Linked DNA regions of Prolixibacter sp. NT017. The protein of the gene in region 1 interacts with the protein of each later gene in a pairwise test. Links are inferred from orthologs where the notes say so. Each region holds a gene or a part of one and is shown on either strand. Other genes may lie near its edges. The genes, in order: clpB and GJU87_RS07460.

Region 1 (11,564 bases):
GCGGCCGAGAATACAGAGTTCAATGTTGCCCCCAATGCTCCTGAAAAACAAAGGGGAACGATTACTTATAATTTCGTTCCCCAATAGCATATTTTCGTCAGCCGGTTTTACGATACAAACTGGCTGAAGTTTTTCATAAACTGAACCCGTTCCCAGGCTGCGGGATTTCCGGTCGATGAATGCTTCAGCATACCGACGAAATCTTCGACTGATTCAAATTCTTTTTCAGCCATCCATTCCTTCAGCTCTTCAAGCAAGATTTTAATGTGCTTCGGACCGTGTTTGTATACAACCGAAGCAATCTCAACCGCTTTGGCACCTGCCAGCAACTGTTTTACGATGGCGTCGGCCGAGTGAATACCAGTTGAGGCAGCTAAATCGCATTTTACTTTTCCTGACATCAACGATACCCAGCGAAGTGTTTGGTTGTAATCGCCCGGTGATGAAAGAATGGGGCCGGAGGTGACCGTCAGATTTTCGGTATCGATATCAGGCATCCACGAACGGTTGAAGAGCACAAGGCCCTGCACTCCAGCCTCTGAAATCCTGCTGATGTAGGAAGCGAGATTCGAACAGTAATACCCTATTTTCAGGGAAACCGGAAGAGAAACAATTTCTTTTACCTGGTGAATAATTGCATCGGTGATAACGAGGTTGTCCAGTTGTTCGCGATCGTCGTCCGACGGAAGGAAAAAGAGGTTGAGCTCAAGTGCGTCGGCACCGGCATCCTGAATCTCTTTCGCAAGGTACATCCACTTTTGACTGGAGATACAGTTGATGGAAGCGATGACCGGAATTTCAACGGCTTCTTTTGCTTCTTTGATGAGGCGAATATATTTCCGGACGGAGTCTTCGTACAACTCCTCCTCTGTAAAATCGATAGTTTCGGGAAATAGGAAAGGCCTGCCGGTCATGCGGTGTTCGGTTTCCTTCATTTCCAGAATAATCTCTTCTTCGAAGAGCGATTTCAAAACAACGGCAGCCGCTCCGTTGGCTTCCAGTGCTTTTATTTTTGCAACTGAATCGGTAAGTCCTGAGCTGGCAATGATAATGGGATTCTTCAAAGAAAGTCCCATAAACTTCGTCGATAGATCTGGCATAATGATAGCTTTGCTGGTTAATGTACTTCGCTTAAGATACAAAGTTTAACCACAAAAACCCATTATTCGATAGAAAACCTATTTGGAGAGTTTAAGCAGAAAATTCAGGCTACGTTGGTTGAATTCATCCGCCTGCTCGATGTTACAAACATGCCCGCATTTGGGCAAAATATCGAGGTTGGTAAAGGGGAATTTTTTCCAGTAGTCGATGGATTCATCGAGGAAGTTGAAATCCTGGCTGCCCATGATCATTAGCATCGGCGATTTGAATGGCTTATTGAAATAGTTATCCAGGTTCTTCTTCAGATCAGCCACCAATCCCAGCCACACCTTAAATGCTTCCGATTTAATCTGAGCCGCTTCCCTTACAAAAAGCCGGCGGGCCACTTTATGATTCCGGTAGGGCATCAAAATCCAGGCAACCAACTGGTAAAGTTTGTGATAGGGGATAAAGCTTGACAGGAAAACGCCGGTTTTAAACAGCAGGTGCGTCCTGCGATTTAACTTCATTACGCCACCACCAATAATGACTGATGAGACTACTTCTGGTGCAATATCTTCAATAATCCGAATGACAATTGAGCCCATTGATATCCCGATGAAGTGTGCCCGTTCGATTCCTTTTTCATGCATTAGCGTAAGCACATCGTGGGCTACCATTCGGAAAGAAAGTTCATCATCTTCCGGTTTGGTCAGTTCTTTCGAGTTACCATGATCCCGCAAATCGGGGAGGAGCAGATTGAAATGGCTGCGGAATGCAGCAATCTGGCGACCAAATGTTTTGGAACTTCCTCCGGCACCGTGAATGAAAACAATCCATTCTTTGTGCTGCGGCTGAGTGTACTCCTGAAAGCTTAATATTTCCATCGATGAATTCTCTAACAGGGTGCAAAGTATAAAAATCCCGTTCGAATGACAAAGCCGATTCGAACGGGTTGTGTGTTTATTCCTTTTTTTAACAATTAAAGCATTTAAAAATTGTAAGTGAGTCCGACACCGAGGAGTTGTTTTAACTGCACCCTGGGCCCGTGTTCTACACCGCTGGAATCGACATATTTGATGTTGTCGTCGTATTTTAATGTGGTACCGAAGTTGGCCGTCAGATATTTATTAATCTGCATGTTGAATCGGACATCCCAGTTAACATCGATGTTTTGTGGTTTGTCTAAATAGTTGGAAAAGAGATCGAGTTTTGTTTCCAGATCTACATTTTTCAACAAATCTTCCTGGGTGTATGCAAGCTTGACATAAGCACCGAATTCAGCGCGGAACTTATCGCCCGGACTTACGCCGAATGCTCCAACAGTGGATAGTGAGTCATCGGCAAGAAAGGTAAACTTGGTACTGACCGGTGACAAAAACGCCGAAAAATTATCGCTGGGCTTGTAGTCGAAACCGAGCGCGAAATTCATGTAGCCCGGAGCCATAAAGTTGGAAATGTATGTAGCCTTGTTCGGGTAATTATACCCCTTGGCCAGCTGGGTTCTGAAATCGTAGAGGGCCGACAAGTACCATTTACCGTTGATTTTATAGCCATACTTCGACGAGAAGCTCAGTTTATCGACACTCTTGCGCAAGCTCTCACTGGCGTTCTTGACTAAACCATATTGCACATCAAAGGAGTTATCCCAGATGTGTTTATTTTTCTTCTTATTGGCATTGATGTTAAAAAGAAAAGTCCCGGAAACAGATCCGTCACCCCCTTCGGCCCAGTTGGTAAGCGAAACCTGGGAAAAGTTGAGTGAACTATTTCCGTTAATGGTCCAGTATTTAGTGGTATCAGCCGGCGTTTGAGCCTGAAGAGCCAATGTTCCTGTTAAAACAATGATGAGGATAGATAATTTTTTCAGCATGTTGTCAAATTTCGTTTGGTTATCCATTATTTTTCATTAAAAAGGTGGACATCCCTTTGTGGAAATGGGATGGAGATACCTTCTGCATCGAATGATTTTTTTACTTTTTCGGTATAATCAAAAAATAGGCCCCAGTAATTGGCTGCTTCGACCCATGGTCTGACGACAAAGTTCACCGAGCTGTCTCCCAATTCCTGTACGGCAACAAAAGGAGCCGGATCCTTGAGTACCCGCTCGTCTTCTTCCAACAACCTTTTTAGGATATCACGGGCTTTGTCGATATCGTCGGAATAGCCAATACCAAACTTCATATCGACACGACGTGTGGGCATAGCCGAGTAGTTGGTCATGCTCCCGGTTGCCAGCCCTCCGTTGGGAATGATAACCTGTTTATTATCGGGTGTATTCAGAATTGTGTTGAATATCTGAATTTCTTTTACGGTTCCCATGTGTCCCTGGGCCTCAATGAAATCGCCTACTTTAAATGGTTTAAATATGAGGATGATAACGCTTCCGGCGAAGTTTTGCAGGGTTCCCGACAAGGCCATGCCGACAGCCAAACCAGCGGCACCCAAAATAGCAATAAACGAGGTCATCTGGATTCCCAGCATACTGGCAATGGTAATCACCAACAGGATTTTCAGGGTGATATCGAGAAGGCTAATCAGGAACGAAGAAAGGGAAGGCTCTATTTCTCTTTTCCCCAGTGTTTTTCTTACCAGTTTATCAATCCGTTTAATAATCCACAGACCGATAATCAAAATAACAACAGCATAAACGAGTTTCAGGCCCCAGGTTTGAATCAGGCCCCATGCTGCATAGGAGTAATCATTCAGGTTTTCCATTTTTTTGTCTTTTAGTCATGTTAATCGAGTTTGAACCGGACGATATCATATCGCTATATTCTAATAGAGTAAGTCTAAATTAAAGTGTTAAAGCAATTTATACAACAATTTTTTGCTTTAAGGCTTATTTGCCGGAGTATCAGAATTTCTTAAAAGCGAATTCCTGAAGTAAACCGGATTATATAAGTAGTTTATTATCAGTTTAAAAGTGTTTTTTAGCAACGATGATTGTCTGCTCTCAGGTTGTCACTCTTTATTTTCTTTAAGAAAAGGTTGATTATCATTGAGGCATAACGAAGTGCCCGATAGAAAGTTCAATTCTTCGTAAAGGAGAAAACGATTACAGCAGCAATCGGGATGGGAAAAGTTGATTGATATATAGGAGGTAGTATAAATAAAAAAGAGGGGGAAACCTGATGCAATAAAAAAGGAACCGGGAAGAGAACCGGTTCCTTTTTGAGCTAACGTGATGTTAGCTTCCTTTTCATTCTTTCACTGTTCTCAGCATATCGGCGTAACCCGACATTTCACAATAGTTGTCAAGCAGCTCGTCGGATTCGAAGCCTCCTAAAGCTTTAATACGGTTCCAGTCACGGCAGGCACCTTCTTTGTCACCGACTTCATAGCGGCTCATGCCTCGTGCCAGCAAGAGACATTTTTCGTTAGGTAATAATACAATTCCGCGGTCGAAATGGCGGATGGCACGCTTCGGATTTTGCTTCAACAAGAGCTGTTTGTTCCCCTTGATAAAGTAGTTCGTAGCCTGGGACTTCAAATCAGATGACTCTGACAGTTTAAAGGTAACAGCAAATTCTTTGTCCATGGCGACAGCTTCCTTGTTGTTACATCCCGGTTTCCACAAACCACTGGTTGTTCTCAGAACACGAATAACTTCTTGGTCCATAGCGGAAGAAACGCTGTTGATAACAACAAAGTTGCTCAATGTTCCATCGGGCTGAACAGTAAACTGAATGACTTCTTTTCCTTCCCGAAAATCCTGGGCATCGGCTGTAGGATATTCCAATCGTTTAATTACGTAGTCATTGAGCGATTGCAGTTCAACGTTGGCTTCGTTTACCAAAAGAGCGGCGCCTTTAAATCCGGCAAATTCCGGTGGAGAAACTCTTACCTCCTCAATGTTTTCCTGGCTGAATGCAACTACTGAGAGAAGTAATCCTGCGAATAGTAAGAAGAGTTTTGTTTTCATGGCTTCTTGTTTTTAAATTAGACATAATACTGTTTGATGCGTAAATATTTCGTTCACTGTATAAACCAGTGATATGGACTAAACTTCTGTTAACAGTATTAATGCTTAACAATCCTCTTCGATTCCGCATAACAAATTACAACGACAGTGCCACGTTTCATAAGTGACACAATGATAGGTTCTTGGTAGTTTTTGCAGGGACGAATGACCAGGGGTTAGTGTCCGCATATGAAAGCTTCTGTGAACGATTGCGAACAAACGTCTACACTATGGTAAATAGTTTGGGGTAATTATTGATTGAAAATAATTGGATATTGGATTAGTAGTGAATTGACTGACATATTTTCATCATTTTCAAAGATTTGCATGTCAAAAAATCCTGATAAACAGACGGTTGAAGACATTTTGTCTGTTGTTGTCTTTTGGCAATAAGTTTGATATTCGTGAGGAGAAAAATGGGAGAGACCTGAAGTGGTCCCGGTCGGTTTCTTTCTATTGGATAAATGCTACAACGGGGCAAGTTGGATTTGGGCAACAATAAAAAATTAAAAATACAGACATGAACTTTAACAATTTTACCATTAAAGCGCAGGAGGTTGTGCAGCATGCCATTCAGGTGGCGCAGGGAAACAACCAACAGGTAATCGACACCGGGCACCTGTTCAAAGGTTTGTTTAGCAAAGCTGAAAATGTCACCGGTTTTCTGTTGAAGAAACTGGGAGTCAATAGTTCAACTTTGCAGCAAGCACTCGATCAGATTGTCGCTGGTTACCCAAAAGTGTCGGGCGGCGAGCCCTATTTGTCGCCGGCAGCGAATACGGTTATTCAAAAAGCGACCGGTTATTCGCAAAATATGGGCGATCAGTTTGTTTCGGTAGAACACTTGCTGCTTGGTTTGCTCGATGCCGGTGATTCTGTGAGTAAGATGATGAAAGACAGCGGTATCAACAAGAAGGAACTGGAAGCTGCTATCGCGGACTTGCGCAAAGGGTCGAAGGTGGACAGTCAGACAGCCGAGGATACATTCAATTCGCTGAACCGTTTTGCGATCAACCTGAATGAGCGTGCCCGTTCCGGTAAGCTTGATCCGGTGATTGGCCGTGATGAAGAGATTCGCCGGATTTTGCAGATTCTTTCGCGTCGTACCAAAAACAACCCGATTTTGATTGGTGAACCGGGTACGGGAAAAACCGCAATTGCTGAAGGGTTGGCTCATCGTATAGTCCGTGGTGATGTACCCGAAAACCTGAAAACAAAACAAATTTTCTCGCTCGATATGGGCGCGTTGGTTGCTGGTGCCAAATACAAGGGTGAGTTTGAGGAACGATTAAAAGCCGTGGTGAACGAGGTAGTGAAAGCCAACGGTGAAATCATTCTTTTCATCGATGAGATTCACACGCTCGTTGGTGCCGGAAAAGGCGACGGCGCAATGGACGCAGCCAATATCTTAAAACCGGCGTTGGCGCGAGGCGATTTACGTGCAGTTGGTGCAACAACTTTAAATGAGTACCAGAAATACTTCGAGAAAGATAAAGCACTGGAGCGTCGTTTCCAGATTGTCATGGTGAACGAGCCCGATACCTTGAGTGCGATTTCCATCCTTCGTGGTTTGAAGGAACGGTACGAAAGTCACCACAAGGTGCGGATTAAGGATGATGCGATCATTTCGGCTGTTGAACTTTCGCAACGGTACATCACCGAACGGTTTTTGCCTGATAAGGCAATCGACCTGATGGATGAGGCCGCAGCGAAATTACGGATGGAGATGGATTCTCTTCCGGAAGAGCTGGACGAAATAGAAAGGAAGCTGAAGCAATTGGAAATTGAGCGCGCGGCTATTCGTCGGGAAAACGATACCCGAAAGCTGGCGAACCTCGATGAAGAGATTGCCAACCTGAAGGCAGAACAGACGAAGTATCGTGCTTCATGGCAGGCCGAAAAGGATGTGATTGATGCAATTCAGCGCAACAAGTCTGAGATTGAGGAGATGAAGCTGGAAGCTGAGCAGGCGGAACGGCAAGGTGATTACGGTCGTGTTGCCGAAATCCGTTACGGAAAAGTCAAAGGTGCCGAAGAGGAAATCCAGCGTTTGCAAACGGAATTAGCTAAGCTGCAGGGCGAATCTTCCATGATCAAAGAGGAGGTAGGAGCAGAAGACATTGCTGAGGTCGTTGCCCGCTGGACCGGAATTCCGGTTTCCCGGATGATGCAAAGTGAACGCGAAAAACTGCTACAGCTGGAAGATGAGTTGCACAAGCGGGTTGTCGGACAGGATGAGGCAATTGCAGCTGTATCGGATGCAGTTCGTCGTTCGCGTGCCGGATTGCAGGATGAAAAGCGGCCGATTGGTTCGTTCATTTTCCTGGGAACCACGGGTGTCGGAAAAACAGAATTGGCGAAGGCGCTGGCTGAATATCTTTTCGATGATGAGAACATGATGACCCGAATCGATATGTCGGAGTACCAGGAGAAATTCTCGGTAACCCGATTGATTGGTTCGCCTCCGGGCTACGTTGGTTACGACGAAGGTGGGCAATTGACCGAAGCGGTTCGGCGGAAGCCTTATTCAGTGGTGTTGTTCGACGAGATCGAAAAAGCACACCCCGATGTTTTCAACGTTTTGTTACAGGTGCTTGATGACGGCCGGTTGACGGACAACAAAGGACGTCTGGTCAATTTCAAGAACACCATCATCATTATGACCTCGAATATAGGGTCACACATTATTCAGGAGCGGTTTGAGAATCTGAAAGATGAAAACCGTGAAGAGGTGTTGGAGCAGACCCGTTACGAGATGCTGAATCTCTTGCGGAAGAGCATTCGTCCGGAATTCCTGAACCGTATTGATGAAACGATTGTATTTACGCCGTTGAATCATGAAGAGATCAAGGAGATTGTGCACCTGCAGTTCAACCTGATCATGGAGAGATTGAAGAAAAGCAATCACGAAATCTCCATCAGCGATGCGGCTGTAGAATGGGTTGCTGCTTCTGGCTTTGATCCACAGTTTGGTGCCCGCCCGATCAAACGGACGTTACAGCGTTTCGTTCTGAATGACCTGTCGAAACAGTTACTGGCAGGAACCATCTCAGAAGACAAACCTATCCTGGTGGATGTGGAAAACGATACCCTGGTTTTCAGGAACTAAATAAATTAAATCCCCCGGCGTCTCTCAACCGGGGGATTTTTTTGGTTTTTACCGCAAACTGACTTTTTGAACGACAGCTTGTTCGTCGTCAGTCCAACGAACAAGATAGATTCCGGTCCCGGGTTGTAGCCGGGCGTGATTGGTGTGGTTGATTGAGTATTCAGTTATTTTTTGCCCGATAAAATTGAACACTTCGAGCTTTCCTTTCAGAATCTGTGATGCCGTGACATGAAGGATTTCGCCAGAGCTGTAGATACGAACCTTCTCATTGGTGAACTCATCGAAGCCGGTGCCGTTTTTAAGGTGCAGGATTAAGCTGTTGTTTTCTCCTGCGGAAGCATCGTATCGTAACGTATCACTGCTTCTTAAGTCGAGTATTTCTCCGGTGATTGTGTTTTCCAGCGATATGGTGATTCCATTACTGAATGAATTGGAAACCTCGCCGCTAATGCTCAGTTCATCAGCATCCGAAATGTATAATCCTAACGGAAAGCTTGCCGGGTACGTGCGTGCCTGGTTGATGGCCAGTTTCTCACCTTCCTGACTGAACCACAATTGTGGTACTCCGATATCGTAATAAACCAGCTTTCGCGAATCTTCATTAGAATCCAGTTCATCGTTGTTTGTTTGAGCGAATCGAACTAAAGTGAAATCATGTCCATTAGGACCGGTCACTTTCAGCCGAACAATATAATCTTCGGGTACTCCTTGTTTCAGAAAATATTGATCGGTTGGAACACAATCGTCTAGGTTCACTGAATAGTTACCTGCCTTGGTGGCTTCCACAAAAAATCCCTGCATAGGAGGAATCATATCCGTAAACTCGGGATTGGTGACTGTTCCGTCGGAAGCGATTGTCAGGTAGGTTTTGGCATTCGGATCGAACATATAAGCTGTTCCTGTTGTGTTGGTCCGGTTCGAAGTCGACCAATCGATAGCTCCCAGTCCGGGATTGCCAACAAAGTTGAAGTTGTTGCCGGCATCTTCGAAACTTAGCGGAACGGACTGCGTTCCGGAAATCGGACTGCCATTGAAAACGAGCTCGAGTTCTTCGCGGGTACTGTAAAAGCCATATCCGGTCATGGGAGAGAGCGGTAGTGTCTGGTCCGACACATAGCTCCAGGCACTTTCATCTGCCGGTTGAGAGTTATCGTAAGTAATCAGATAAACCATGCCGTAGACCGGTTCGAACATCGCAGCTGTGTTATCCTCTACCGGCGGAGTCAGGAAGAGCCACTTTTCTGCAGTCAATGCTCGTTTGGCATACAAGATGCAGCTTTCAGGAAGATATTGCTGACCACCCAGTGAAGCATCCGATTCGAGTACGAGTGTTTTGGGAGTCACTCCTGCGGTAAGCACAGGGTAATGGTCAACGCCGGCGGGAATAATGCCTTTCATGGTTTCATCCGGAACTCCATTATTCCAGTTGGCTGCATTGTTCCAATCATTATCAACTGTTCCGGACCAAGTTGTTTCCAGGTTGGGAGATGCCGTTAATGTTTGTCCGGCATTTACGGCACCAAATGAAGATTCTGCCGACTCTTGCCAGGTAAAGTCTTCGTAGTAAGAACCGGAGCCAGTCAATTGAATGGAAAAGTTTGGTGGCGTATCATTATCCTCTTTGGGCTCAATTGAAATCGACGTTAAACCAGTTGCATCACCTTCTGTTGCCGTCACAGGACCTTCATAACTTATGAATTGAATAAGTTTGTGCTGATAAATTAGTGCCAGACCATCCGGTCCTTTTTGCAGTGTGCCAAAATCAAGATCGTAAAAAGCAAATGTCCCTTCAGTAGAAGTAGATGCAAAATTACCCAAAGTCATTTCGTCTATTATGGCTCCATTATATCCGTTGTAATGGATAACGTTGAAATCTTCCAATACATAATTATCTGCATTCTCGAGAACAATCTCTACTCGTCCGTCCTCAGTTTCGTTGTCATCATAATGAAACTCGTTAATCCAGGCATTGGGTAAATCATCCAGTGGCGTGATGAGCACTGTTTCGGGAATGGTTCCGTCTGTTTTTACATTGGTGGTTTCATCACTTCCCCGATAGGGAATGATCTGTGTATACCAGCGAGTTTCACTTCCCGGAATATAGACTTCAGCTGCAGTCGTATCCTTATAGATGACAATCAAAGCCTCACCGTCGCTGAAATCGGTGTCTTCTACCGGAGTCTCACCATCTATGGGCGTTTGAGCTGTTGTTTGTGTGAAGAGCAGAAGATAGCCTTCGGCTGCTTCCTCTCCGCTGTTTTCATCCCACGATAGATGAACGGTATTGCCGTTTTGTCCGGCGAGTCTGAAATCGCTTACGTGGTTCGTAGGTTCTGTTTCCAGTGCGGTTCCAGTAATTGCTACCAAAACGGTCTCCGGTAGTTCGGTTGTTTCGTGGGTGATGTCTCCGCTGGTAACCCCGGGAGTGTCCGGAGCAAAGCGGACATAGATGGTTGTGGACAGTTCGCCGTCTGTTCCCGTGAGCGAAAGAGGAGATGCATTTCCCTGCCAGTTGGTTTCGTCGGTGGAAATTTCGAATCCGGTAGGAGGCCTAACAACGAGGTTGTCCCTCAGATACTGGGCATTGACTGTATAAGATGACGTCGCAGAATTCTCACCTGAAACCACGTCACCAAAGTCCGGAATGCTTTCGACTGAAACCGTTACTTCGGGAGCAGGTTGGTCCAACGTAGTGACATCTCCGCTGGAAATCTCGCTTTCCATCACCACCTCATCGTCCATCAAACGTTTAGCCTTCAGTTGAAAATAATAAGTTGTTGAGAATTGAACGGACGTTGCTTCATATGAAGTAACATTCCCAATGTCTTCATCGACAATGGGATTTGAATAATCTTCTTCTGCGCTAATGATGAGGTAATAAGATGTTGCCTGGTAACTGGCCTGCCATTCAAGGGTAAAACGGTTGTAATCGATGGCACTGGCCTGCAAATCTTCCGGGGCAACAGGTGTCCCTGCCGTAATTTCAAATGAGGCTTCAATACTCACCACTTCTTGTTGCGAATTATCGGTCGCTTTAATTTGATAGTAGTAGATGCCGTCTTCCAGAACAGGCAAATCAGCTTTCCATGTGGTACCCGACGAATAACTCAATGCAAATGATTTCGTCAAATTACCGGATGTTGTTCCATAAAGTACGAGGGCAGAAATAACTTCGCCATCATCGGAGATGGAAGCAGAAATGGTATTATTTCCGGTAACTTCGGTATCCGTCATCGGAGAAGGAGAGAACGTCACGCTTCCAAATTCGGGGATTGGGTCGTTATCAAAAAGTGCATTCTCCGTATCATTACTATCCGGATCAGGCGGCGTTGGCGGACCGGTTTGTGCGAATGATTTATTTGAAAAGATAGTGAGTGATAAAATCAGGAAAAGAGAAATAAAATTTGTTTT
Region 2 (11,186 bases), 1.2 Mb from region 1 along the record:
CGATTGCTTATGAGAAAAATAACCGGTATCCAAAGACCTTTGTGGATGTACTTGACACTTACGGTGAAAACAACGGTACCAGGGTAGCAATGCTGTTTGTACCTTCCTGGAAATGGACTGACCGGTTGATTTATTATTCGGGAAACGATGAAATGAAGAAGGCTGATACTCTGGCAACGAAAAATCAGTGGAAAGAAGCTGCTGAAATCTGGACTAAAATGTCGAAGAGTGACAATAAAAATATCCGGGCGAAAGCAACTTTCAATATGGCTTTGGCGTGTGAAATGCTGGGGCATATTGAACTGGCGCTTGAGTGGGTTTCCAAATCATATCACGTGTACGACAATGAGGACCACAAACAGAAGTGCATGGACTATATCAATATCCTCGCCACACGCCTGCAGCAAGAGCGAAAGCTGAAAAAACAGTTTGGTGGTTGATGTCTGGTTGCGGTGGAAGGTGATATTTTGTACATTCGCTCCGCACAAATTAATTCTCGCGACTGATGCATAATTCTGTCTATTACATCATATTGATAATCATTGTTCTGGATTTTCTATTTGAACGTTATCTTGAATATTTGAATTCAAATTCCTTGTCGGTTCAACTTCCCGATCAACTGAAAGGAATTTACAATGAAGAGCAATATGCCCGTTCGCAGGAATATGAAAAGGTAAAAAGTCGCTTTTCACTGATTACTGCCTCCCTGAGTTTTCTGGTTATTATCTTAATGTTTGCCCTGGGTGGTTTTGGCTGGCTCGATAATTATTTACGCGAATGGACCAATAGTCCAATCTGGCTGGGACTGTTGTTTTTCGGCGTTATTGGCTTGGCTTCCGACATCCTTACTTTGCCATTTGGTTGGTACAGCACCTTTGTTATCGAGGAACGGTTCGGTTTTAATAAAACTACCGTGAAGACTTTCATTTTCGATCACATCAAAAGTTTGTTGCTTGCGGCAGTGATCGGTGGTGGTTTATTGGCTCTGGTGATTTGGATATATGAGCAGACGCAGGGAATGTTCTGGGTTTACACTTTAATTGTCATTACGACTTTCTCGCTGTTTATGACCATGTTCTATTCGACATTGATAGTTCCACTTTTCAATAAACAGAAACCACTGCAAGACGGTGAGTTACGTGATGCTATTCAACGCTTTTCTGAAAGAGCTGGATTCAAACTGGACAACATTTTTGTTATCGATGGTTCCAAACGCTCGACGAAAGCCAATGCTTATTTTACAGGTTTTGGTGCGAAGAAACGAATTGTGCTTTACGATACGTTGATGGATGAAATGGAAAACGAAGAGATTGTAGCTGTTTTAGCTCACGAAATTGGCCACTACAAGAAGAAGCACATTGTTTCCGGCCTTCTGTTGTCGTTGCTGAATACGGCGGTCATGCTATATATTTTCTCTTTGGTTGTCGGGCGACCAGAACCTGCGTTAGCGTTAGGTGCTCATCAGGCGAGCTTTCATGTTGGTTTGGTCGCTTTTGGAATCTTGTATACGCCGCTTTCTTTCCTTATCGGGATGGGGATGAATGTCTTTTCCCGGAAAAATGAGTACCAGGCCGATAGTTTCGCTGCCAGTTATGGACTGGCTGAAGCGTTGGGGAATTCGTTGAAAAAGCTTTCGGTGAAAAACCTGAGTAATCTGACGCCACACAAAGCGTATGTCTTTTTCCATTACTCGCATCCACCTTTGCTGGCTCGTTTGAAGAATCTGAAAAAGTAGCTGGTGTTTTTATTCCTTCCACTGGTAAATCCGCACGTAGTCAATTTGGTATTCGGCCGGGAAAATCGAATCGTCGACTCCTTGCTGACCGCCCCACGAACCGCCAATGGCCAGGTTGATGAGTAAGAATTGCGGTTTGTTGAACGGCCAGGCGCCTTCACCTTCACCATTGTCCTTGCAGGTAAAATAGGGCACTCCTTCTATCGAGAAGATGAGTTGGTCGTGGTACCAGTCAACGCCAAATACGTGAAATTCTTCTGATAGATGTTCATGGCAGATTTTGTCACCCCTTCCGGTTCCCAGATTGTGATTATAATCGCGGGTGTGAACATTGGCATAAATGGTATCGGGATTGAAGCCGACATATTCCATGATGTCGATTTCACCACAGGCAGGCCAGCCTATGCTGTCAATATTACTTCCAAGTGTCCAGATGGCAGGCCACACTCCGCGCCCTTTCGGAAGGCGGGCCCGTACTTCAATTCTTCCGTAAGTAAAGTTGAAAGTTTTCTTCGTGTTTAAACTGGCCGAAGTGTATTCAGCACCTTCATAGGGTTCCTTCCTTGCTGTAATAATTAGTTTGCCGTCTTCCACGCGCGCATTCTCCAGTCTATGGTCTGTGTAGTATTGTGCTTCGTTGTTTCGAACAAATCCTGTTTCATAATTCCATTTGGTGGAGTCGGGAAGTCCTTCATAGTCAAATTCGTCAGACCAGACTAATTGTAATTCTTGTGCATTGATAATCAACGGAAAACAGCATAAGAGTAAAGCAAGGAAGCATTTCATAACAGTTGGTTTCGTTTGGGTTTATCCAAAAATAGTGATTTGCTTGATTAATATTTAGTTATATAGAGGTTTTCTTTTGGGAAAATTAAAATCCCGACAGATGCTTCTACGAGAAACATACTGCCGGGATGTACAACCAGTGGCCGGAATCATTGTCTCATTTTATTCATAGTATGGCCTCTGATAAAACTTGGGGTCATTGCGATTTGCTTTTCTTTCGTTTAGCATTTTGGAAATCATATGGTCGAGCTTTTTCTGTTGCTCAGGTTTCATCAGGTTTCTCATTTTTTGAACCGTCGAATAGGCAGCCATCATCACACTGGCTTTCGTTTCAGTTATTGAGCTGAGTTGCTCTTTCACGGCTTTATTGGCTGTGTTGTTCAATAATTCGTTGTGTAACAACTGATTCATTTTACTGAGTTCGCCTTCCAGTCCATCCTTTTTCTGCAGGTACTCTGTTCGTAGGTCTACCAGTTCTTCATATTGCTTGTCGGAAAGAGAAAGCTCCATTCGCAATTCCGGTATTTGATTCACGATGAACAAATAGGGTTTCATCACTTTCGGGTAGGATGGTCCCTGGTAGCGTGACATCATCAAACTATGGCCATGGTGCATCATTTGGTGGGCGCGCATCATGTCGGGTTGCATCACACCGGGTCCCATCATGTGAGGCGGGTACATCATTGATGAGAGCGTATCTTTTTGTGCTCTTTTGATACTGCTTGTGCTTGCCATCGAAGAAGTGCCAAACGTCATAATAATGAGCATGACGAGAAGCGTTAAGACGTTCTTTTTCATGATATCTGAATTTTTGAGTCCATCATATTTGCATTCTGCCCGCAAGGGCATTGTGTTTTGCTATATTGAACAAGTGGGGCAAAAAAATGACGGACGCAGAAGTCTTAAAGCTTGCTATATTTTGTTAAGCTGCGTTAATTAGAGGACTCTTTTGAAGGAATTTATGTCGTAATCGACAAAAAGATAGGTGAGAACTAACCGGCGAGATTGATTTTCTCCAGCCTTTCGTCACTCAGTATGGTGATGTCTTTTCCGTGCACCTCAATCAGTTTTTCCGTTACGAAATCAGTCAAAATACGACTAACGGTTTCCCTGGAGGTTCCCAACAAATCGGCCATATCATTGCGGGTCAGGGTCAACTGAAAGTGATTACTGCCGTAAAGATTTTTGGAGAAATCGAGCAACATGCCGGCAACACGGCCTGTCACTTGCGTTTGAATATGGTTGACACAATTCTGGAATTGTCGGAGTTCGATCTTGCTGATGGTGGTCAGTATTTCGTAAGCAAACTTCCCGTTTGATTCCACAAAATTTTTGAAAGTCGCCCGGTCAATAAAACAGCACGATACCGGCGTAAGTGCAACAGCTGAATAGTTATTTACATTGTCGCCGATGGTGGTTGGAATGCCCAGGTAGGTGGGGGCTTTTACTACTTTCAGGATTTGCTCGCGGTTGTGTCCGCGCATGACCAGCTTGACAATTCCTTCGCGCAGGTAAACAATATTACTGGCAAATGCATCTTGCTTAAAAATGACTTCATCTTTGTCAAACTCGACTTCGACACTTCGTTTTCCCAGCAGATCAAGCTCATCTATCGAAAGGTGGTTTGCTGCCGCCGAACGTACTTTACAATTCAGGCACAGACACTGACTCATGGTAATAAATACTATTGCTAAACCTTATTGACGCCAAATTTAGCAAAAAAATGTGATCGATGTCACACCGAAACAAAATAAACCTCACACCGATTTCTTTTCACCCTACTTCGTATGTCTATACTTTTACCCCTGTTAATATGTCAATGTTTACATAATTATTAAAGCAAGAGAATCATGCCTAAAAGAATGACCATGGCGCTTTTTTCCGGAAGTATCGATAAGCTCACTGCAGCTGGTGTGGTACTGACGGGTGCAGCAGCCGATGACATGGATGTTGATATTTACGTGCTTCTGCAAGGAGCGCGTGCCTTCAGAAAAGATGTAGCTGCAGACGCAACAAAACTGGAAATGGCTGAAAATCCTCAGCTGAAACAGGAATTTCTGGATTCGCTGAAGAAACTGAATGTCAATCCCTGGCTGGAGTTTTTCCGCGAAGCCAAAGAAATAACCAAAGTGAAAATTCATGTGTGTGGTTTGGCCGGAAAAATCTGGGGAGCCGAGAAAATGGAGGATTTTAATGAATTAGTCGACGATATCGTGGGTATCAGTGAATACATCACCGCCGCCCAGGAATCTGACGTACACTTATTTATATAAGTTATGGAATTAGTTGACGAAGAGAAAATACTGGAACTGGAACGTCGAATCAAGCAGCTCGAAGCCACCAAAAAGAAGGATCAACTTTCGATGGTCGTCTTTTCAGGTGAACTCGATAAACTCCTGGCTGCAATGATTATTGCCACCGGTGCCACAGCCATGGATATGGAAGTCAAGCTTTTCTTCACCTTCTGGGCCATTTCCGCTTTACGCGATAAAGAGAAAAGGGCAAAGAAGAAGGAGTTGACGTCTAAAATGTTCGGAGCCATGCTTCCCAGGGGAACCTCGGACGTGAAGCTTTCGAAAATGAACATGGCCGGAGCCGGATTATCCATGCTCAAGTCATTGATGAAGAAAAAGAATGTAGCCTCTCTGGATGATTTACTAAAAACCGCGGGAGAGTTAGGTGTCGAGATCAACATTTGTGAGATGTCGATGGACCTGATGGGACTCAGTAAGGATGAGATGATTGATTATCCGAACCTGAATTACTGCGGGGTTGGAACCTATCTCGCTGACGCGGAAGAGAGTGCTATTCAGTTATTCATATAATAAAACTCAAAGTTATGTCACAGGAAGAATTAGTTGCCATTCAGGCAGACAAAGTTGTTGATGCTCGTGGTACTGCTTGTCCCGGACCGCTGTTGGCTGCTAAAAAAGCCATCGCTGAAATCAAATCAGGCGAAGTAATGGAAATATTATCAGCTGACGAAGGTACCAAGAAGGATATTCCCAAATGGGCTACCAAGAAAAACCATGAATACATGGGCACCGTTGAAGAATCAGGCTTTTTCAAAATTTATCTACGCAAAGCGTAAGCTTTAAAACGAAAAACTAAAATGGCGAATAAAGCTCCTAAAATTTTAGTGTTTTCAACGGAAAAGATTTCCGACCCCGCGATTGACCTCGCGGGGTTGTTGAAAATGCACTACCCGCCAACCATTTATTCCATTCCGTTACGATGTTCAAGTTCCGTTAAATCCCGCTGGATTATGCATGCCTTTGAGCAGGGCTTTGACGGTGTTTTCATTGCAGCCGACGGGACCGACTGTTCATACGGTGAAAGTTGCGTGGACAAAACCGCGGCGATTATTGCCCAGACACACGAGATGATGAAAGCTAAGGGGATTGAACCGGCCCGGCTGAAAATGGCTGCTTTGTGTTCGGTATGCGCCGAACCATTCGTAAAACACATGAAATCGTTTTACGAAGCCCTTTCCAAAGTACCGGCGTAACCGGAATATTTTACAATAGAAATGTAACATGGAGAACGAAGTTTTATCATACGACGCACTGGTTATTGGTGGTGGAATCGCCGGTGAAGAGACAGCGCTGAACCTGGCCAAAATGGACTATAAGGTGCTGTTGGTGGAGAAGGAACTCTCGATTGGCGGCAAAATGATTCTGCTGAGTAAGGTTTTTCCTACCCTCGACTGTGCAGCGTGTATTACCACACCCAAAGTGTCGGAAACGGCCCGGCATCCCAACATTACCATCTTTACCGGTAGTGAAGTAAAAGGAGTCGAAAAGAAAGGCGAACGGAATTTCGAAGCGCGTATTTTACGCCAACCCCGTTATGTAAAGGAAGACGCTTGTACAGGCTGTCAGGAATGTGAGCCGGTTTGCCCTGTTGTGGTGAAGGATCAGTACCAGTTTAATCTGGTTGGCCGGAAAGCGGTGTTTGTTCCGTTCAGTATTGCGAACCCGCGTATTGCTGCCATCGATATCGAAAATTGCTCATTGTGCGGTGCCTGCGAACGGGCTTGTCCGGCTGATGCCATTGACTTCTCACAAGAGCCGGAAGAGAAGACTTATCAATTTAAGAGTGTAGTGGTCGCTACCGGGTACAAATTGTTCGACCCAATTAAAATGCCGCGCTACGGTTACGGCAAATACAAAAACATTATCACTTCCATGCAGATGGAGCGTGAGTTGGCTCCTACACGTCCTTTCAACACGATTTTACGCCCGGGTGACGGTAAAATGCCCGACAACCTCGCTTACGTACTTTGTACCGGTTCACGAGACCATACCGTGGGAAATCCCATTTGTTCGCAGGTTTGCTGTATGTATTCCATCAAGCAGGCTCAATTGCTGATGGGAGCATTGCCTATGGCCGATGTGACCATTTATTACCTGCACATTCGCTCGTTTGGTAAGGGATTCAACGAATTCTACGAAACAGCTAAAGGAATGGGGGTTGAGTTCGTAAAAGGGAAAATCGGTAAAATTTCGGAGAAGGAAAACGGAAACCTCGTTTTGAGGTACGATGATATTGAAACAGGCCAGGTGAAGGAGGTCGAACACGATATGGTTGTTCTTTCGGTAGGTATTCTGGCCAACGATGAAATCGGACAGGTTTTCAAGACACAGAAGCTGGAATTCGATGACTATCGCTACGTGAAGCAAATCGATGAACTGAAACGTCCGGCAATGACCAACATCGAAGGTGTGTTTGTGGCAGGAGCGGCTTCCGGCCCGATGGACATTCCGGATTCAATCCTTTCAGCTGGCTCGGCATCATCCGAAGCTGCCAGCTATCTTGCATTGACTGAATAATGATTTGATTCAGTGTTAGTAAGATTGATTTACTTGAATAATGAATTAAATATTGTTGGGCCTATTTCCTGGTAAGGATTTCCTGACAATCAATATATTTTCGCATGAAGAACAAGATTGGCGTATACGTTTGTCATTGCGGCGGTAATATCTCCGACGTTATTGATGTCAATAAGGTCAGAGAAGAAGCTGAAAAGATGGGAGGCGTTGCCATTGCCAAGCATACCATTTTTGCCTGTGCCGATTCCTCACAGAAGGAAATCGCTGAGGACATCAAAAACCTGGAGCTCGACGGCATTGTAGTGGCATCCTGCTCTCCAAAGCTGCACCTCTTAACATTCAGGGCAGTTGCCGAACGGGCCGGACTCAATCCATACAACTACGTTCACGCGAATATCCGGGAACAAAGCTCCTGGGCTCACTCTGACGATAAGAAAGGTGCCACCGAGAAAGCTATTTCGCTGGTGCGTTCTGCCGTTGAGCGGGTTTCACACTCAGTAGCGATGGACCCGGTTTCCATTTCTGCTCACAATGTGGTAGCCGTTGTTGGTGCCGGTGTAGCGGGGATGAAAGCTGCCATTGAATTGGCCGATATGGGCTCGCAGGTGTATTTGATTGAAAAATCACATTACGTTGGTGGCCGTACCTCGCAGTGGGGCAAGCTTTTCCTTCCGGGAGAAACCGGAAAATCAGTTGTAGAAAATCTTTATCAGGAAGTAAAGAAGCGTCAGAATATCAATCTGTTCACTGGTGCCGAACTTGTTTCCAAGAAAGGGAGTGTTGGTAACTTCGAGATTGAAGTGAAGATCACCTCGCGCGGTGTGAAGAAAGACGCTGATGCTTCGACAATTGAGAAAGCTATTCAGGTTTGCCCTGAGGAGGTTTCCGATGAATTCAACTTCGGTTTAACCAACCGAAAGGCGTTGATGAACTTTCATCCCGGCCAGTTCCCGGAAATAGCTGCCATTGATGCTGTCAACTGTACCAAGTGCGGTAAATGTGCCGAAGTGAGCGATGCCATCGATTTGAACCTGGAAGAAGAGCGTATTACGCTTCAGACAGGCTCGTTGATGATTACCACCGGATTTGACCCGTATGAGCCGGAAAAATCAGAGTTCGGTTACGGCGATTACGACAATGTCATCACGTTACCACAACTGGAGCGTCACCTGGAACTCAGCAAGGGTAAGGGTTTAGTAATCAACGGAAAGAAAATCCGGAGCACGGCGTATATCTACTGCGTGGGAAGTCGTCAGCCGGAAGGTGAAAATAAATATTGCTCGCGTTACTGTTGTACCTCAGCTGTTCACAGTGCTATTAAAGTGCGTGAAAAAGTGCCGGATATGACGGTTTACCACATTAATCGTGGAATCCGGACGTACGGAAAACAGGAAGTGTTGTATGAGCAATCATCCAAAAACGGCGATATCTACATTCAGTTTACCGAAGATACTTTCCCTGAAGTTAGTTCTAACGGAAAACATACAGTTGTCAAGGTGAATGACTTGTTGACTGCCGGAAAAGAGCTGGAAATTGAGCCTGATTTGGTGGTTCTGGTAACGGGAATGACTCCCCGGAAGGATGATGCCATTGGCGATACACTGAAACTTCCGCACGGCCGCGATAAGTTCTACAACGAAATTCACCCCAAACTGCGCCCGGTGGAAACGACCATCGACGGTGTTTTGATTGCCGGTGTCTGCCAGGGACCGAAGAATATCACCGAAACGGTGAAATCATCGCTGGCTGCGGCTGCTAAGACTTATTCGTTGCTGAAGCGTGAGGAAATCACATTGGAGCCCATCATGGCGAAAGTCGATGCGGAAAAATGTGAGGTTTGTGACAGCTGTTCTGCAGCTTGTCCGTTCGGTGCTTTCGAGTTTGTGGAAGAGAACGGCAAGAAGGTGGCGAAAGTGAACGAATCGAACTGTAAAGGCTGTGGAATGTGCCTACCGGTTTGTCCGACTGATGCCATCGAGCTTTCAGGCTATACCAATTCCGAGATAGAAGGAATGATTGATGCTCTCAAGGAGAGTGATTATTAACGACCAATTGTAAACTCTTTAATACCCGATAAAATGGCAGGAGAGAAACAACGTACCGTCAAGGTAATAAAGGAAAAAAGGACGGTTTCGGAGGAGGTGAAAGCCAATATCAAGCATTACAATAAAATGAAGAAGTTGATCAAGGATGCATTGAAGGAAGGCCCAAAAACCATTCCTGAAATCGCTAAGGCAACTGAACTTCCCGCCCATGAAGCGACCTATTATGTGATGTCGATGCGAAAGTATGGTGATGTAGTGACCGGTGAGATCGATGACATGGACGAGTATTTTTACTATCACTTGAATCAAAAGAACTAAGCACTTATGTCAAAGGTAGATCCAAAACTGGCAAAAGATATTGCAAAGTACGGAGCTGTCGATTTCAGCGCCTGCTACAACTGCGGTAATTGTACGGCCGTTTGCAGCCTGACCGAAGAAAATGCCAGTTTTCCGCGAATGATGATACGCTACAGCATGCTGGGAATGAAAGAAGAAATTCTGAGCAGCAAGGAGCTCTGGATGTGTTACCACTGTGGAGATTGTTCGGCAACTTGTCCGCGTCAGGCCGACCCGGGTGAATTGATGGCCGGTTTGCGCCGCTATGCAATTGCGAACTATGAGCCCTCAGGTATCACGAAGCTCATTTTCAAAAGCAATCCGTTTTCCATCCTGCTGACCCTCGTTTTGGCAACGATTCTGGGGTTCTTTTTACTGACCATGAAGCCGGACTTCACGGTATCGCGCTGGATTTTCAGCTGGATGCCTTATGCGGTCATTCACTTGATGGGACTGATTGTCTTTTCCTTTACAGGATTAACGGCTCTTCTGGGCATTTTCAGTATGAGTCGGAGACTGAACCGTAAACACAGTACAGACTCAAATAAAACCAAAAAATCAGTTTCTCAGTCGATTGGCGAAGTACTGACCGAGATTGGAACCATGGGACGATATCAAAAGTGTTCAACCGATGAGGGAGAATACTGGAGTACGAAACCCAACCTGGTTCGTCCGTGGTTTGCGCACTGGTCAATCATGTGGGGCTTTATCGGCCTCCTGTTTGCCACTATTCTCGACTTCCTGTTTAAAGATCCGGCAACAATCATCTGGTTGCCATCACGCATCCTGGGTACCGTTTCCGGACTTTTCCTGATTTACGGAACATCGCTGGCCATGTATTACCGCATGACCAAACCTACAAAAACGTACGAGGCCACTAAACTGGCAGACTGGATGTTCTTGTTCTTTCTTTGGATTGCTGGTTTAACTGGTTTTTGGATGGAAGTGGCCGTTTCGTTTAATCTGAGTGAAACGCTGAGCCAAGTGATTTTTATGATTCACACCATCATTTCAATGGAACTGGTTATTCTGTTCGCTTTCTCGAAGTTTGCGCATGCAGCTTACCGTCCTATCGCACTGTATTTTCTGGCCCGAAACAGGGAATAGATAAAATCCCTCTCTCAATCAATGCTCATAATCCAGCTTCCACCTGTCTATCAGGCCCGAAGCTGGATTTTTTTGCGTATATGTATTGCATTTATCAAATAGATGCTGTAATTTAGTTGCATATACATCTAAAAATCATGAGAATTCCGAAATCATTGGATGACAACCTCATATTCCAGTTGGGGGCGATAGCCAGAAAAGTTCACCAACATGTGGAAAGTGTCTTCCGTAAAGAAAATCTGGATATTACACCTGAACAGTTTTCATTGTTGACCATATTGTGGTACAACGAAGGGATCAGTATCAAGGAATTGGCTGACAGAAGTCAGCGCGATAAGACAACTA

What was found.
Region 2: the proteins of clpB (region 1) and GJU87_RS07460 interact in binary tests that used the Escherichia coli proteins (3 or more experiments, as listed by UniProt). The link is inferred for Prolixibacter sp. NT017 from one-to-one orthologs.

What each region holds. Positions count from the first base shown.
Region 1 is NZ_BLAV01000001.1:3,002,451-3,014,014, reverse strand. The notes cover bases 5,201-8,358. They hold clpB (ATP-dependent chaperone ClpB), read left to right. Parts: upstream 5,201-5,564; coding sequence 5,565-8,153; downstream 8,154-8,358. Other genes in these bases: GJU87_RS12420 (hypothetical protein), read right to left, coding at 8,202-8,358. Also shown: GJU87_RS12455 (hypothetical protein), read left to right, coding at 1-87; GJU87_RS12450 (dihydroorotate dehydrogenase-like protein), read right to left, coding at 108-1,100; GJU87_RS12445 (alpha/beta fold hydrolase), read right to left, coding at 1,179-1,967; GJU87_RS12440 (DUF3078 domain-containing protein), read right to left, coding at 2,072-2,953; GJU87_RS12435 (mechanosensitive ion channel family protein), read right to left, coding at 2,980-3,798; GJU87_RS12430 (energy transducer TonB), read right to left, coding at 4,283-5,005; more of GJU87_RS12420, read right to left, coding at 8,359-11,564. UniProt on the Escherichia coli protein: Part of a stress-induced multi-chaperone system, it is involved in the recovery of the cell from heat-induced damage, in cooperation with DnaK, DnaJ and GrpE. Acts before DnaK, in the processing of protein aggregates.
Region 2 is NZ_BLAV01000001.1:1,793,066-1,804,251, forward strand. Bases 4,207-6,986 are described here. They hold GJU87_RS07460 (sulfurtransferase TusA family protein), read left to right. Parts: upstream 4,207-5,360; coding sequence 5,361-5,612; downstream 5,613-6,986. Other genes in these bases: GJU87_RS07450 (DsrE family protein), read left to right, coding at 4,372-4,794; GJU87_RS07455 (DsrE/DsrF/DrsH-like family protein), read left to right, coding at 4,798-5,346; GJU87_RS07465 (hydrogenase iron-sulfur subunit), read left to right, coding at 5,634-6,029; GJU87_RS07470 (CoB--CoM heterodisulfide reductase iron-sulfur subunit A family protein), read left to right, coding at 6,058-6,986. Outside these bases: GJU87_RS07425 (DUF6340 family protein), read left to right, coding at 1-440; GJU87_RS07430 (M48 family metallopeptidase), read left to right, coding at 596-1,735; GJU87_RS07435 (family 16 glycosylhydrolase), read right to left, coding at 1,745-2,521; GJU87_RS07440 (Spy/CpxP family protein refolding chaperone), read right to left, coding at 2,684-3,319; GJU87_RS07445 (Crp/Fnr family transcriptional regulator), read right to left, coding at 3,514-4,194; more of GJU87_RS07470, read left to right, coding at 6,987-7,353; GJU87_RS07475 (CoB--CoM heterodisulfide reductase iron-sulfur subunit A family protein), read left to right, coding at 7,458-9,398; GJU87_RS07480 (hypothetical protein), read left to right, coding at 9,432-9,716; GJU87_RS07485 (4Fe-4S dicluster domain-containing protein), read left to right, coding at 9,723-10,841; GJU87_RS07490 (MarR family winged helix-turn-helix transcriptional regulator), read left to right, coding at 10,979-11,186. UniProt on the Escherichia coli protein: Involved in thiosulfate metabolism.